DNA from 3 places in the Roseibium sp. SCP14 genome. Region 2 is predicted to be linked to each of the others. Evidence: predicted binding sites of a transcription regulator. Region 2 holds the regulator's gene; each other region holds the start of a gene.
What was found. The regulator LexA, encoded in region 2, represses DNA repair genes until DNA is damaged. The targets are predictions, from matches to a motif close to TGTTCNNNNTGTGTTCNG.
Positions count from the first base shown of each region.

Region 1 (5,914 bases), 280 kb from region 2:
GGTTGATGAACACCTTCCGGTCACCAAGCTCCTCAGGGATCCAGCGGCTCCGCTCCATCGCAAGTTCGACTTTGGCGATCTTGGCCGCATTGGTTTCACCGACCATAGCCTTGATGGTGTTCTTGCCGACAATTCCATCCGGTGTCAGCTTGGCTTCCTTCTGAAAGGTTTTGACCAGATCGACGAGCTCCGGAGAATAAAGCTCTGCGCCATCATAGGCAGCGAGCGTTTCCGCATGTGCGGCCCTTAATTCATCGGAACCGTTCTTCTGCACCGCAGCCACAATGTTTTTCATTTCGGGACTGGATTTTCCCGCCTTCAGGAAGGTTCCCGGTGCGATAACGATCTGGTCCGCTTCCTCGTCTTCCGCTTTCAAGCGAGCCAGTTCCCCAGTCAGCTTCTTGAAGTGCTCGTTCTGTGGCTGGTGGGCTTCAAGTTTCCCGCCCATATCCGAGCTAGACGTGAACTCAGCCAAAGCGGCCGCAAGATCGACCTTGTGGCGGGGCAAGTCGTGGTACTGGGAGATTCGGTTCGGATCGACGCGGCCGCGCGTTGCATCAAGTACATAGGAAAGCGCCGCCGCGCTCAATTTCATTTCGAAGCGCATCAGGGCTTCATTGCGAGCCGCTTCATCGAGCCCGTCTGTCTCCGGCAATGAAACGAAGTAATCTTGCGGATTCAACGCGAACTTGTCTGCCCGAGCAAGCGCATTGCGCATGCTTTTTGCCTTGGAGCTTACCTTGCCATCTTCAATCCAGACAAACTGCGAATGTTCCCCGTAATAGGCTATGAGAGCGTCGCCGATTTCAGGCAATGCCATCACCGACATGCCCTTCAGCGCAGGCCGAGCTTTGTCGAATTCGCTCAAGACGACAGGCTCCTGGCTGGTCGTCTCACTGTCCACGACAACGGTCTCAGCTTCCTGTTGCCGATTTGTAGCTTCCGCGTCCGCAGGCTCAATCTCAGCCGGCTTCACTTCGGAGAGCGGCGTGAGCGACACTTTCTTCAAGGTATCAGGCGAATAATTCAGATACCGCGGCGCGGACACCTTGACCTTGGCCGCCTGCTCACGAAGCTGATCCTGACGTTCCCGCTCTCGCTGCTTGCGATGGTTCTCCGGATTGAAAAGCCGTTGGAACAGACCTTGGGCTGATGCCGGTTCGTATGTCATCGCGGAAAAACCGGATGCAAGCACCGTGACCATAAGGCCGGCCTTGATTGAATTTCCCAGTACTGCCCTGGAGCGTTTCATCAATGCTCCCTCGTCGCCGCTCTTCGGCATTTCGCGTTCCGTCATGTTTGCTCGCATCATCTAAACCCGAAAATTTATTAACTAGTGTCGTTTCCGGCACCGCGCCCTTTTTCGAACCGGACGTTTAATTCCCCTGCCTAGGAAGAGACCGCCGGGATTGCAGACATACCCGAGCGATTATGTTCAGCGCGCATTCTGCCGTTTCAAAATGGCGATTCTCGCTCAATTCCGGCGAATGACACGCATGGTGAACAGACTGATACTATATCAGGCCTGTTGATATGGTTAAGAGTTTCCCCCATACACAGATTGTGAATTCACATCACTGTGACGAATTTATCGCGCACCACCCCAACACCTATTGCACGATGCACTGAAGGGAATGCCTCAAGGCGACGCTTCGTGACCTCCGTCACGGTAATCAATGTCGGTTTTCACTATTCTTGGCAGGAAGACCCAACCGACGGAGATCGATGAGAGCGATGCCATTCCAGTTCAACATAGGAGACCATGCGTCGCCGATATCGAAATACACCAGTTTCAATTCGTCTCAATACAGCAAACTGAAATGGGCTCGAAACAAGCTCTTCAGGATGGTCAAGAACAATCCCGGCTGCGATGCCTATTTCAGGTCCCTTCCGGGCCGAAGAACGTTGACCAACATGATCGGCGACAGCAGCATCTGGGTAAATTACGGTCCGACAATTTCTCCCCTGCACGGGGAAATTCATACTCCGACGGGAGAAATTGCCGTCGGCGATCGCGCATTCAACATGGGAAGGTGGATGGTACTGGCAACGCTTATCCATGAGCTTGCACATCATAACGGCGCTCCTATCACAGGAGGAGACACCCGTGCGGAAGAAGCTGTCTATCATTGCGGTCTTGGGACCGCGAAAGAATATTATGACGGCGTGGACGACCCACGAACGCCATACGACCCGAATGTAGGCGGGTAATCCAAAGAAAACGGGAGCAACCCGATCGGATCACCCCCGCAAACAACATGACTTAAAACGGAATTTCGTCGTCCATCGGGCCCGCACCACCGCCGGAAGGACCTCCAAAGCCACCGCCACTGGAACCGCCGCCGTAACCACCGCCGCCGCTACCGCCGAAGTTCCCTCCTGAGCCGCCAGAGCCACCGCCGAAGCCGCCACCGCCCTGAGGATCGTTGCCGTAGTCAGGCAGGCCACCCGACTGACCGCCACCTTCACCGCGCCCATCAAGCATCGTCAGATTGGAATTGAAGCCCTGCAGAACAATTTCGGTAGAATACCGATCCTGCCCGGATTGATCCTGCCACTTCCGTGTCTGCAACTGCCCTTCGAGATAGACCTTCGAGCCTTTGCGCAGGTAATTTTCAGCGACCTTGCAAAGTCCTTCATTGAAAATCACGACACGGTGCCATTCGGTCTTCTCGCGACGCTCACCGGAATTGCGGTCCCGCCAGGTTTCCGAGGTTGCAATACGCAAATTGGCGATAGGACGGCCATCCTGCGTCCGGCGGATTTCCGGATCGGCTCCCAGATTGCCGACCAAAATTACTTTATTGACGCTGCCCGCCATTGTGAACTCCTGTTTGTTTGCGCGATCCGCTCTGAATTATTTGCTTCTATCAGCAGACCGCGCCGCAACCATCGCCGCTAGAAACCAGAACCCTAACGATCCGCCAACCGCTCTGTCTTCTTTTTTGCTTCACGGCCAGCATTTTCCACAAGGCAAGCCCACCTTTTGCGGAAAACAAGACTTTCCGACTATCCCCCCCTGAGAACCCGCGGGATTGACGGCCGCTGCAATCTATCCCGTTTTGTTCCTTTGTGGTTCCTGTTTCCTGTCAGGATGAATTTCAAGCCCACCGCTGGTGAGCCGACCAGAACAATTGAAACTTCCTGACGCCCCACGCTTCAATGTACTTGTTTTGTTCTTATCACTTCTGTAAAAACGATTCAATCGGACTTCGTATCCTGAAATTCTCCTCCTGCCGCAGTGAACCCCCCACTGGAAGCGCCGCGTTAAACTGCTATATCGGGACAAAGACAAAGCGGGAAACGAGCCCCTTCGAATATATCCACACGTGCACGAGCGCTGAATGTAACCGGCGCGCGAGGTCAGGAAGAGAGAGAATGACAACATCCAAGAGCCTCAAGGCGGATGAAAGCTGGAAAAGTGATCCAACCAAGGTCATCAGTGTCAAAGGGGCCAGGGAACATAATCTGAAGGGTGTGGACCTCGATCTGCCTCGCGACAGACTGATCGTGATGACAGGCCTTTCCGGCTCGGGCAAATCTTCTCTCGCCTTCGACACGATCTACGCGGAAGGCCAGCGCAGGTATGTCGAAAGCTTGTCCGCATATGCCCGCCAGTTCCTGGAAATGATGCAGAAGCCGGATGTAGACCAGATTGACGGTCTGTCACCGGCAATCTCGATCGAGCAGAAGACAACGTCACGCAATCCGCGCTCCACCGTTGGAACGGTGACCGAAATATACGACTACATGCGGTTGCTGTTTGCCCGCGTCGGCATTCCTTATTCTCCGGCCACCGGATTACCGATCGAAAGCCAGACCGTGAGCCAGATGGTCGACCGCGTTCTGGACCTGGAAGAAGGATCACGCCTCTACCTGCTCGCACCGATGGTTCGCGGCCGCAAGGGAGAGTACCGCAAGGAATTGGCGGAACTCATGAAAAAGGGGTTCCAGAGGGTCAAGATCGACGGAACCTTCTACGAAATTGCCGACGCCCCTGCCCTGGACAAGAAATACAAGCACGATATCGATGTTGTCGTGGACCGGCTGGTCGTGCGCGATGATATCGCGGGAAGGCTGGCAGACTCCCTTGAAACAGCTCTGAAGCTGGCCGACGGAATTGCGATTGCGGAATTTGCGGACAAGACCGAAGAGAACGGCGATCCGAAACGTCTGATTTTCTCGGAAAAGTTCGCCTGTCCCGTTTCCGGTTTCACCATTCCGGAGATTGAGCCACGTCTGTTTTCATTCAACAATCCGTTTGGCGCATGTCCGACCTGTGACGGCCTGGGGACGACCCTAGCGTTCGAAGAAGATCTGGTTGTGCCCGACCATTCCCTATCGTTGCGCGAAGGGGCCGTATTGCCTTGGGCCAAAACCGGGTCGACGTCTCCTTACTATGCACAAACACTGGAAGCACTGTGCAGCCACTTCAAGGTGTCAATGGCGACCCCCTGGAAGGATCTTCCGGTTGAGGTACAAGACGCCATTCTTCACGGCACCGGCAAAACTGCCGTCGAGTTCGTATATGACGACGGGGTACGCAGCTATCGGACGGAAAAGACATTCGAAGGTGTTATCGGCAATATCGAACGCCGGTGGCGTGAAACCGAGTCCTCATGGGTTCGCGAGGAACTGGCCCGGTTCCAGTCGGATCACGCCTGTCCCGCCTGCAGTGGGTTCCGCCTGAAGCCGGAGGCGCTCGCGGTCAAGATCGCTGACAGACACATTGGTCAGATCACCGAATGCTCTATAAGGCAGGCAAGTGACTGGTTCGAGGCTCTGCCGGCGAAGCTCAATGACAAACAGACGGAAATTGCCGGTCGTATCCTGAAGGAAATTCGCGAGCGCCTGAAGTTCCTGAACGATGTCGGCCTTGAATATCTGACGCTGTCGCGGTCCTCTGGAACGCTTTCCGGAGGTGAAAGCCAGCGAATTCGACTGGCTTCCCAAATTGGTTCAGGTCTGACGGGTGTCCTTTACGTCCTTGACGAACCGTCAATCGGACTTCATCAGCGGGACAATGCGCGCCTCCTTGAAACGCTCAAGCATCTGCGTGACCTCGGAAACACGGTTATCGTCGTGGAACATGATGAAGATGCCGTGTTGACAGCCGACTATGTAGTCGATGTGGGGCCCGGTGCCGGTGTCCACGGCGGCCAGGTCGTCGCTAAGGGCACGCCTTCAGAGATCATGGCCAATCCGGCCTCCCTGACGGGCGAATACCTGTCCGGCACCAAGATGATTGCGCGCACCGACGAGCGCCGCAAGATCACCAAGAAACGCCAGATTTCCGTACGTGGCGCGCGCGGCAACAATCTGAAAGACGTTGATGTTGACGTTCCACTCAGCACCTTCACCTGTGTCACGGGCGTTTCAGGCGGCGGAAAATCCACTTTCCTGATCGACACGCTTTACAAAGCCGCGGCACGCAGGCTCAACGGTGCCAGGGACAATCCGGCTCCTCATGACCGGATCGAAGGGCTTGAAGTCCTCGACAAGGTCATCGATATCGACCAGTCCCCGATCGGACGAACACCCCGCTCGAACCCGGCAACCTACACTGGAGCCTTTACGCCGATCCGCGAATGGTTTGCCGGAATGCCAGAGGCAAAAGCGCGTGGCTATCAACCGGGGCGTTTCTCCTTCAACGTCAAAGGCGGACGGTGTGAAGCCTGCCAGGGTGACGGCGTCATCAAGATCGAGATGCACTTTCTTCCGGATGTCTATGTCACCTGCGACGTTTGCAAGGGAAAGCGATACAACCGGGAAACTCTGGAAGTCGAATTCAAGGGCAAGTCCATCGCCGACGTGCTCGACATGACCGTCGAAGAAGCTGCCGAATTCTTTTCAGCCGTTCCCGCGGTCCGCGACAAGATGGACACTCTTGCACGTGTCGGTCTTGGCTACATAA
Region 1 covers NZ_JBDZYH010000003.1:701,898-707,811, forward strand. The annotation lists gene ABLQ08_RS15805 (L,D-transpeptidase family protein) at 1-1,297, opposite strand, end outside; gene ABLQ08_RS15810 (hypothetical protein) at 1,726-2,211, shown strand; gene ABLQ08_RS15815 (single-stranded DNA-binding protein) at 2,264-2,821, opposite strand; gene uvrA (excinuclease ABC subunit UvrA) at 3,379-5,914, shown strand, end outside.
Region 1: the regulator LexA is predicted to act here: its motif matches at 3,164-3,181, upstream of uvrA (excinuclease ABC subunit UvrA).

Region 2 (5,914 bases):
AAGTACAAGATGCCTGCCCGCTATCTCTTCATCGAGCAAATGCCGACCAGCGCGTATGGCAAGATCACGAAGAAAATTGTGAGGGAACACTTGGAAGAGAAAGGCCTCCTGTGAGACGACCGGCTCCACGAAACCGCTCGGACATCCGGCATCCCGGCCCCCTGGCTGAAGACCGCCGCCCCCATGCCACCTGCCACGCCGACCCCATAAGTCTCGAGTTATCGGATGGGCAGTGGTTGCTTGCGGCTTTGGGCAACTGGGCAGATCGGGAAGGTTATGGCTCGGCTGTTCTTGATCTCAGTGGTCTGAACTTGCGCTCCTTCGATTATGTCATGCCGGACAGGGCAATCGATGATCGCCACGCCGCCTGGTACAGCGATACTCATTCATCAGGTGGAGCGACCCTAGAGGAAGCTGTTGCTATTCTGGGATGGCGGGACGGAACCTGGTTTGCCCATATCCACGCTTATTGGCATGAGGACGGAAAGGCGAGGCTTGGGCATCTGTTGCCCGAGACACTCGTCTTGAACGGATTGGCACAGTCGAAGGGATTTGGACTGACTGGAGCGCGTTTCGTGTCGGAACCTGATCCGGAAACCGAGTTCACACTTTTCCGCGTGAAACAGGATCAACCCAACCCATCAAACCAAAACCACAACGCGGTCATCGCCACGCTAGCCCCTTTTGAAGACTTCCACCAGGGCGTAGCGGCTCTGGCAGATCGATTTTCCGGGCCGACCTACGAGGTTCATGGTCTTGGCAGCTTCGCCGGAGCGGAATTTACCGATGGCCGGATGATGCCGGGTCTGATTTCAGAAATCCTCATTAGGTCCGGGGCCGGTCGGAGACAAGACCAGAAACTGATGTTACCCGTACGATGCGTTGACCTGACCGGACAGCTGTATGAAGGCATGGTCAAACCCGGGGGCGCTCCAACTTTGGTGACATGCGAACTGTTGCTGACTTCTCAAACTACCGTGTCTTCACGCTAGCATTCGACGCTCGCAATCAGGTAGCGGAGCCGCTGATTTCCACGCCCAAAGGAACAGTAAGAGAACATTTACCCTTGCAGAACACAATAGGAACAGGTAGTGTGTTCTTGATTTGTACCACTTGATTCTCGCGGTCAGGGGAAGCCGATATGCTCACGCGCAAGCAGTATGAACTGCTCATGTTCATTCATGAAAGACTGAAGGAAACAGGTGTCCCACCTTCATTCGACGAAATGAAAGATGCCTTGGACCTTCGATCCAAGTCCGGCATTCATCGCCTGATTACGGCACTCGAGGAACGAGGCTTCATCCGTCGCCTTCCGAACCGCGCACGCGCAATGGAAGTTGTCCGCCTGCCCGACTCGATCGCTCCCGGCCTCAGCTCCCCGCGTCCACGAGGCAGCTTCTCACCTGAAGTGATCGAAGGCTCACTGGGCAAGCAGGAGGCGCCTCCTCCGGCACCGGTTGTTGAAACAGCCGGTGCGGAAATTCCGGTCATGGGGCGAATTGCGGCAGGTGTGCCGATCGAGGCTATCCAGACCCACAGCCACTCCATCACCGTTCCGCAGGAGCTACTCGGCAAAGGTGAACATTACGCCTTGGAAGTGCGGGGCGACTCCATGATCGAGGCCGGCATTCTGGACGGTGACACGGTGCTGATCCGCCGGACAGACAGCGCCGATAGCGGTGACATTGTCGTTGCGCTCGTGGATGATGAGGAAGCAACTTTGAAGCGCTTGCGCAAGAAAGGTGCCTCCATAGCTCTCGAAGCAGCGAACCCAGCTTACGAAACCAGGATCTTTGGACCAGGCCGCGTTCGCGTGCAGGGCCGGCTGGTCGCCTTGTTCCGGCAATACTGATCAGGACTGAGCCTGCCAGGCATCATGCACGGCAGGCTTCCGGAGACGCGGGGCGATCACGCCTTGCAGCAACACTTGTGTGCTAGTTTTCTCTTTGAACCTGCTTGAGTTTTTCGCGGGTAAAGGTACCGGGCATGTGCCAAGGTCGCGGATTGGCAGAAACTGCGAATTTGATCTTTGATATTTTCACGCCTGATTGACTGTCGACTTCAGGTTGGTCCGTCTGCGTTGCGTAAGCCATTTTCTCCCTCGACAACCAAATGGATACAGCACCGCGCTCTTCGCGGACCGCTCCGCCTATTGAGGTCGCAGTTCGGCAAGTTTCAGGAATGATTAGGTCGGACACGACAATGTCTGCATGTTCGCAATCCAGACGAAATGCATCTGCAGTTCTTGGAAGCGCAACTTTCAAGGGTGTGTTCAGGGCCGTGTTTAAATCGCCCTCGGAACTTGCGGGATAAGCCAGTACGACGCAGCCACTCGCATCACACCTTACTTGAGGCGATTTCATCTTGCGCGATTTTATCGCTGAACTGACAACACCTTCGCTTGCGAACCAGATATCGGTGGCAAATGACTGCCGTCTTCCGGTCCATCTAAGGAACCCCTGTTCATCTCGTGCAGCCACTCTAACTCCGGAGGATGCAATTTGAATATCTGGCGGTCGCTGCGAGATTAAAAGCAGCGCACCGGCAACCATCGGCATGATCGCCCAAATACGTTGACGACCAGGCAAGAGCAGAACGGCAAAAAAGGAGGAGGTAAACAGCAGAGCCGCCGGTGCGCTCAACTTTCCAACCGCGCCGGCACCGGCATCCAGCTGCGCGGTAAATTCGGCGATTTTCAACAGCCAGGAGATGCCCATCGACATGACCGTCAACGGGAACGATGCGAGACCAAGCGGCATCAGCACCAGCGCCAACACCCCAAGCGGCATGATCACGAGAGAAAACACCGGCATTCCAAGTAGGTTTCCTACGACACCAAACGGCGCAACCTGACCGAAATGATGCGCCCCGATGATACCGGTTGCCAGACCTGCAACACTCGCTGTCACGACAAGTCCTGCACTCCAGCGAAAAGCATTTCGCAACAACAGAGAAATTGGACCGGCTTCTGCCGGCACTCCTCTACCGATCGAAAGCTCTCGGTTTCGCCAAATCTCATAAACTGCGATCAAACAGATGACAGCAGCAAAAGACATCTGAAAACCAGGAAAAAACAGGCGCTCGGGTGCCAGAAGCAACAAAGCCAGTCCGGCGATTGCAACACTGCGCAGCGTTAATCCCCTCCTGCCGACAAGAACACCAAGAAACACCAGCCCGATCATGAGAAAAGACCGTTGCGTCGCAACGGAGGCACCGGAAAGAAGCAAATACACAAACGCTGCGACCAACGCAGCGACGGCAGCCCATTTGTGTGTCGGCCAGCGGAGTGGCAGCGCCGGGATGACTGCGAGTATCAACAGGACAATCGCGTACGCCCCACCAGCAAACAGCGCCATATGCAAACCGGATATCGCCAGGATATGAGCAAGTCCTGCCGCTCTGAGATCCTCCTCCTGTTCTTTGGCAATACCACTGCGATCACCGACAAGAAGCGCGACAGCGAGACTTGCTTCCGGTGTATCTCTAAGTGCCGCCTTTATCTTCGCCCCAATGGTGTCCCGAAAACCCTGCAAAACCGAGCGCAATTGTACATCCAGAGGCGTCTCGTCGTAAGGCACCACCACCGGCGGACCAAAGCTAAATCCAGTTGCACCTATCTGGGAAAAGAAAGCCCGAAAGGAAAAATCATAGTCTCCTGGAGCAACCGGTCCAGCAGGTGGAAACAATCTGGCCCGCACTTCGATCTTGTCGCCGACATTGACGAGAGGCTCAGCAGGAACACGCAGACGAACAAGTTTCGGAAAACCGAGCGCCTCTCGAGATCGGCCTTCCACATTCAATACCTTCACCAGAAGACGGGTACCAGACGCATTGCTCCTCCGTTCAAGCGCATAACCAGAGAGGTTCACGTTCATCTCTTCGCCCAACTTCGGAGCGTCGACAAATGCAGTTCTCATCGAGCCGATCACCACGCCCCCCAGGCAAGCCAACGCCAGTAGAACGAACTTTCCGCGCGCTCCTGAAACTCCAAAGCGGACTGCCACCCCACACGCCAAAGCGAAAAGCATCGCCAACAACAGCCAGTGGGGCTCACCGGGAAGGATCAGATAGCAGGCGATACCGGCGGCGAATGCGAAACCGATCCAAAGAAGACCTTGTTCCTCCCAGAAAAGGCCACCTCTTGCCTTGCGCAACCTGCTCTTCTGGTTTTGAGAAAAAAACGGCTCAAATCGACCACCGTTTTGGGTTCTGGTCCAGCTTTCAGAACTACGATCAGAGAAAAGCATTTTCTGATCTGTACGCCGCGTCGACTCCGCGTCGCGTCGGCTTTTATCTTTGGAAGGTATTTGAGCCCCGTACACCACCTGTCGCTTGCTGGCCTCCTTGATGGAAGAAACCGTGAAGGCCCTATTTTGCCGGAACAAAGCCTGTGCTAATACCGGCGCCACCTAAAAGCGCAATCAGCGCAGATATTCTGACAGAGACTTTCAGAAAGTACCATGGCACAAAAAATCGTCACGCGCTTCGCGCCATCTCCGACCGGTTTCCTGCATATTGGCGGCGCCCGTACAGCCCTCTTCAACTGGCTCTTTGCCAAGCACCATGACGGGAAAATGCTGCTGCGTATTGAAGACACCGATCGCGCGCGCTCAACCCAGGAAGCCGTGGATGCCCTGCTGGACGGTTTGACATGGCTTGGCCTCGATTGGGAAGGTGATCCTATTTCCCAGTTCTCACGCGTCGATCGGCACAAAGAAGCCGTTGAGCAAATGCTTGCGGATGGCTCGGCTTATCGGTGCTACTGTTCGCCGGAAGAAGTCGACGCCATGCGCGAAAAAGCGCGGGCTGAAGGCCGTCCGCCGCGTTACGACGGCACCTGGAGGGACCGTGATCCGTCCGAAGCGCCGGAAGGTGTTTCTCCGGTCATCCGACTGAAGGCTCCCAATGAAGGTGAAACCGTTGTCGATGACATGGTTCAGGGGCGCGTTGTCATTCCGAACAAGGACCTGGACGACTTTGTTCTGATGCGCTCCGACGGCACACCAACTTACATGCTGGCCGTGGTTGTTGACGACCATGACATGGGCATCACTCACATCATTCGCGGTGTCGACCACCTGACCAATGCAGCCCGGCAGACGCTTATTTTCCAGTCCCTCGACTGGGAAGTGCCTGCGATGGCGCATATTCCTCTTATTCACGGTCCGGACGGCGCGAAGCTTTCAAAGCGTCACGGAGCCACCGGTGCTGAAGCCTATCGTGAAATGGGCTACCTGCCGCAAGCGATGCGCAACTACCTGGCGCGTCTCGGTTGGAGCCATGGCGACGAGGAAATCATGTCGCTTGAGGACATGATCAAATGGTTCGGCATGGATGCCGTCGGTCAGTCAGCTGCCAGATTCGACTTCAAGAAGCTGGAAAACCTGAACGGCCATTACATGCGCGCAACGGACGATGCGGAACTTTTAAAACACTGGAAAGTCTATCTCAGCCATGTGGAAAACGGCGAAGAGGTTCTGGCGTGGCTATCAGACGCAGGCAACGAGCAGACAGCGCTCATGGCTTTGCCGGGGCTGAAAGAGCGCGCCAAAACTCTCGTCGAACTGACCGAAAGCGCCTCCTATCTCTGGCGCCAACGCCCCCTTGATACAGATGAGAAGGCTCAAAAGATTCTTACGGATGAGGCAAGGTCCATTTTGAAGGATCTTCATATTGTCTTGTCCAATACCTCTGACTGGGCCGCAGAACCGCTGGAAACAGCCGTAAAAGCCTACGCAGAACAAAAAGAACTCAAGCTTGGCAAAGTGGCTCAGCCTCTTCGCGCTGCCCTTACCGGTCGTGGCACCTCTCCGGGGATTTACGACGTGTTGATCGCCTTGGACCGTGAAGAATCACTTGCAAGGATCAAAGACCAGGAAGCCTGAGAACAACAATGAAAGCGCCCGTTTGATCC
Region 2 covers NZ_JBDZYH010000003.1:417,258-423,171, reverse strand. The annotation lists gene ABLQ08_RS14560 (acyl-CoA synthetase) at 1-114, shown strand, start outside; gene ABLQ08_RS14555 (hypothetical protein) at 111-992, shown strand; gene lexA (transcriptional repressor LexA) at 1,142-1,852, shown strand; gene ABLQ08_RS14545 (ComEC/Rec2 family competence protein) at 1,935-4,154, opposite strand; gene gltX (glutamate--tRNA ligase) at 4,461-5,885, shown strand.

Region 3 (5,914 bases), on a different contig from region 2:
TCTTGCCATCCGGTCCTTCTGCCGCCGCATCAGGGGCAAACCGGAAGCCAAGCAGATTTCCGATGTGCTGACCTTCAACGAGCACATCGCCGCTCGATGTAATTTCCGCTTCCAGCATTGCGTTCTCTCTCAAACGTCGCATCAATACACTTGTCCGCCGATCCACGAAGCGCTGTGTCAGCCGCTCGTGAAGGGCGTCAGATAGTTTATCTTCAATGTCGCGTGTCTCCCCCTGCCAGTGGGCCGGATCGGCCAGCCAGTCAGGGCGATTTGCGACATAGGTCCAGGTCCGGATATGTGCAATCCGGTTCGCGAGTGTGTCGATATCACCATCTGTGCGGTCTGCGAAGGCCAATTGACGGGTGAACCAGTCATCCGCGATGTAATTGTCCTGCATCAGATGTGTGTAGATCGTGTTCAACAACTCTGCGTGGTTTGCCGGGGCGATCTTACGATAGTCGGGGACCTGACACACGTCCCATAACAATTCGACTGATTTTGCCCCTGTTGCCATTCCAGATATTGCGCTATCGCGCAACAAATGTTCAAGCGCGGTAATATCGTCACCAGTGGGCGCCCTAGCGAGACCCTCTTCTTTCGGGACGGTATCAAGGCTTCGCCGCAAGGCGCCGGTGGATGAAAAATCCAGCGAACTGTTGCGCCATTGCAGCACTTTCAAGCCGTCAAAGTGGTGACTTTCGATCTGTTCGACAAGATCATCATCCAGCGGATCGACCCGTCCGGTCACGCCGAAGGTGCCGTCTTTGGTGTGCCGGCCGGCGCGTCCGGCGATCTGTCCCATCTCCGCGGGGGTCAGTTGGCGGTACTGATAACCGTCGAATTTTCGGTTTCCTGCGAACGCAATGTGATGAACGTCGAGGTTGAGGCCCATGCCGATGGCATCGGTCGCAACCAGGTGGTCCACATCGCCGTTCTGGAACAATTCGACCTGCGCATTGCGGGTGCGCGGACTTAACGAGCCGAGTACCACCGCCGCACCGCCACGCTGACGCCGGATCAGTTCGGCAATGGAATAGACTTCGTCGGCCGAGAATGCGACCACAGCGGATCGGGCCGGCAAGCGGGAAACCTTTTTCGAACCTGCATATTCCAGGACCGACATGCGGGGCCGCGTGACGACGTTGAGGCCGGGAATAAGTTTTTCCAGAAGCGGCCGAATGGTCGCAGCGCCCAGAAGCAGCGTTTCCGATTTGCCGCGCAGGTTCAGGATGCGGTCGGTGAACACGTGGCCGCGATCGAGATTTCCGGCGAGCTGCACCTCGTCGATTGCAACGAATTCCGTGTTCAGATCCAGCGGCATTGCTTCAACCGTGGACACCCAGAAGCGCGGATTGTCCGGGATGATCTTCTCTTCACCGGTGATCAGCGCAACGGATTCTGGTCCTGCCCTGTCAGCAACGCGGCCATAGACTTCGCGCGCGAGCAATCGCAACGGCAGGCCGATCAGCCCGGAAGGCTGTGCCAGCATGCGTTCGATCGCGAGATGGGTCTTGCCGGTATTCGTCGGTCCGAGGACTGCCGTCACAGTGCGGGACCGGGCTGACGGAGGCAGCGGCAGGGGCTGAGGGCGGGACATGGAATTGGTTGTGGTCGGCTTTCTTTCGGCTCTGCGCCTATATCTAGTGTCGCGTGTCTAGCACACCAGGACTGGCCGTGTCGCTAATTCTTTTGGGGTGAAGTGACGGAAATTGCGAAGAAAAGTTTCCTGTGGAGAACGACTCTGGAACAAACCGAAACCGAATCGCTGACTCTCGTTGATTCAGGATTTGTTCCCTACAAGATGTGGTCTTCTGCCTTCGGGTTGGTACGAAATCATGAATCTGGTCAATGGTTTGATTCAGTTCGGGAGGGGTGGTGTGAATTGCGGCGAATCCGTGTCAATGATTAATTTTTAAAAAACTACTCGGATTTCTGGACTCTGACATTTGTTAACGATTGGACACATGGAGAACGAATCCCGGACGAATCGGTGATTTGAAAGTGTTTCAGCTTTGTTCTTACAACATCTAGTAGGTTTGGCAGTGATGAGGTCTAATCAGCTGGCTTTGGACTTTTGATCGCCGATCTTCGTCGTCATGCGCATTAATCAGTCTGTCTCAAACCGGGGCAAAACATGAAAAACGCGATTTTTGTCGGTTCTCAAATCTGAATTTTGCCAATTTTTGCTGCGCTGCAAATTTTTTCGAACCGAAGCATTCGACGGGAAAATCGGCGAATATGCGTTCTTTTTCCAAGAGTTACGGGTGCAGGCGCAAAATATTTTTCCTGGTAAAAAAAAGGACATCATTTCTGCCCCTTTTCAAGCGCCTCCGACCAAAGTAGAAATCTTGCCAAAATCAGCTCCGCTTTTGCGTAAAATTAGGAGGAGAGGGCGTTTGGCGATAACAAAAATTCTCGTTGCAAACAGGTCCGAAATCGCGATCCGGGTTTTCCGGGCAGCTAACGAGCTCGGTCTGAAGACCGTCGCCATCTATGCAGAGCAAGACAAACTGGCGCTGCATCGCTTCAAGGCCGATGAAGCCTACCAGGTGGGCAAGGGACTCGGCCCGATCGAGGCTTATCTGTCCATCGACGAGATTATCCGTGTTGCCAAACATGCCGGCGCGGATGCCATTCACCCGGGATACGGTCTCCTGTCGGAAAGTCCGGAATTCGTTGACGCCTGCGAAGAGGCCGGCATCACCTTTATCGGCCCGAAGTCGGAAACCATGCGCCGTCTCGGTAACAAGGTTGCCGCGCGCAATCTGGCGATCGAGGCCGGTGTGCCGGTCATGCCGGCGACCGACCCACTGCCGGACGACATTGAAGAAATCAAGCGTCAGGCGCTGGAGATCGGTTATCCGGTGATGCTGAAAGCCTCCTGGGGCGGCGGCGGACGCGGCATGCGCGTGATCCCGGATGAGGCCACGCTGGAAAAAGAAGTCCTGGCGGCCAAGCGCGAAGCCAAGGCAGCTTTCGGCAAGGACGAGATCTACCTTGAGAAACTGGTTCAGCGGGCGCGTCACGTTGAGGTTCAGATCCTCGGGGACGGCGAAAACGTCGTCCATCTTTATGAGCGCGACTGTTCGATCCAGCGTCGCCACCAGAAAGTCGTTGAGCGCGCGCCGGCGCCTTATCTGGAGGAGGCAAAACGCACGGAGCTATGCGAGTACGGTCTCAAGATCGGCAAGGCGGTTGACTACCGGGGGGCCGGTACCGTCGAGTTCCTTATGGATGCCGACACCGGAGCCATCTACTTCATCGAGGTCAATCCGCGCGTTCAGGTGGAGCATACGGTGACCGAAGAGGTTACCGGAATCGATATCGTTCAGGCCCAGATCCATATCGCGGACGGTGCAAAGATCGGAACACCGGAAAGCGGTGTGCCGGCCCAGCAGGATATCCGGCTCAACGGCCACGCTCTGCAGTGCCGTATCACCACGGAAGATCCGGAGCAGAACTTCATTCCGGACTATGGCCGCATCACCGCCTATCGCGGCGCCACCGGCTTCGGCATTCGTCTCGATGGTGGTACAGCTTATTCCGGCGCGGTTATCACCCGCTTTTACGACCCGCTCCTGGAAAAGGTCACTGCCTGGGCGCCAACCGCAGAAGATGCGCGCAAGCGCATGGACCGCGCCTTGCGCGAATTCCGTATTCGCGGTGTTGCAACCAACCTTGTGTTCCTTGAAAACATCATCGATCATGCAGATTTCCGGGCAAACAAATACACGACCCGCTTCATTGACGACACGCCGGCCCTGTTCGAGCAGACCAAGCGCCAGGACCGTGCCACCAAGCTTTTGACCTACATTGCGGATGTCTCCGTCAACGGTCACCCGGAAACCAAGAGCCGGGCGCGTCCGCCGAAGGATGTTGCAGCGCCTGTGGTTCCGGATTTCGGCGACGACAAGCCAGCCGGTACCAGGCAGTTGCTGGACGATCTCGGCCCGAAAGGTTTTGCCGACTGGATGAAAGCGCAGAAGCGAGCGCTGATCACCGATACCACCATGCGCGATGCCCACCAGTCGTTGCTGGCAACCCGCATGCGTACCCATGACATCGTCAGCATCGCGGATGCCTATTCCGCGGGTCTGCCCTCGCTGTTTTCGCTGGAATGCTGGGGTGGTGCAACCTTTGATGTGGCGATGCGCTTCCTGACGGAAAGTCCGTGGGAGCGATTGCATCACATCCGGGAAAAGGCGCCGAACATCCTGTTGCAGATGCTGCTGCGCGGCTCCAACGGTGTCGGCTACACCAACTATCCGGACAATGTGGTCAAGTTCTTCGTCAAGCAGGCTGCCGACAACGGCATCGATCTGTTCCGGGTCTTCGACTGCCTCAACTGGGTGGAAAACATGCGTGTTTCCATGGATGCCGTCCAGGAAGCAGGCAAGCTCTGCGAAGGTGTGCTGTGCTACACCGGCGACATGCTGGACAGCGCGCGGCCGAAGTATGATCTGAAATATTATGTCGGTCTGGCGAAGGAGCTCGAAGCAGCTGGTGCCCATATTCTCGGTATCAAGGATATGGCGGGCCTCCTGAAACCGGAAGCCGCGAAGGTTCTGATCAGGACACTGAAGCAGGAAACGGATCTGCCGATCCATTTCCATACGCATGACACTTCGGGCATCGCGGCATCAACAATTCTGGCAGCCGTTGAGGCAGGAGCGGACGCGGTCGATGCGGCCATGGATGCGCTTTCCGGTCTGACATCTCAGCCATGTCTCGGATCCATTGTGGAGGCGCTGCGCGGCAGCGAAAGAGACACCGGTCTCGATGCAAAGACGATCCGTCAGATCTCTTTCTATTGGGAGGCTGTGCGCACTCAATACCGCGCCTTCGAAAGCGACTTGCGCTTCGGTGCGTCTGAAGTTTACTTGCACGAAATGCCCGGTGGTCAGTTCACGAACCTCAAGGAACAGGCCCGTTCCCTGGGGCTTGAAACCCGCTGGCACGAGGTCGCGCAGGCTTATGCGGACGTCAATATGATGTTCGGCGACATCGTCAAGGTGACACCGTCGTCCAAGGTTGTCGGCGACATGGCGCTGATGATGGTCAGCCAGGGCCTCACTGTTGAAGAGGTCGAGGACCCGGCAAAGGACGTTGCCTTCCCGGACAGTGTCGTGAAGATGCTGCACGGCGACCTCGGTCAGTCTCCGGGCGGTTGGCCGGGAGCCCTGCAGAACAAGGTGCTCAAAGGTGAAACGCCGATTACCGTTCGTCCCGGCTCGCTTCTGGACGAGGCTGATCTCGATGCAGAGCGCAAAACGGCAGCTGCGGCGACCGGTCATGACATCGACGACACCGAGCTTGCTTCCTATCTGATGTACCCGAAGGTCTACACGGACTTCGACAAGGCGCAACAGCAATACGGTCCGACGTCGGTCCTGCCGACGCCGGTCTATTTCTACGGACTGGAGGCGGGCGAGGAAATCTTCGTCGACCTGGAGCCGGGCAAGACCCTTGTGGTGCGCTGCCAGGCCATCGGTGAAACCGATGAGAAGGGCGAGAAGAAGGTGTTCTTCGAGCTCAATGGCCAACCTCGCAACGTCAAGGTTCCGGATCGGGCTCACGGCGCCACCGGCGCAGCGGCCATGCGCAAGGCGGAAGACGGCAACGCTTCCCATGTCGGCGCGCCGATGCCCGGTGTCATTTCCACGGTGGCGATCGCGACCGGTCAGGAAGTCAAGGCCGGAGACGTTCTTGTGTCGATCGAGGCCATGAAAATGGAAACCGCGCTCCATGCAGAACGTGACGGCACCGTGAAGGAAGTGTTGGTTACGCCTGGAGCGCAGATCGACGCCAAGGACCTTCTGGTCGTCTTTGAAAGCTGATCGAGCAAAGGTGAGCGGATCGCACGTTGACGCGATCCGCTCACTAATTATCTGAATTCATTTACATAATCTTCTTC
Region 3 covers NZ_JBDZYH010000006.1:294,160-300,073, reverse strand. The annotation lists gene ABLQ08_RS24350 (helicase-related protein) at 1-1,597, opposite strand, end outside; gene pyc (pyruvate carboxylase) at 2,397-5,837, shown strand.
Region 3: the regulator LexA is predicted to act here: its motif matches at 1,732-1,749, upstream of ABLQ08_RS24350 (helicase-related protein).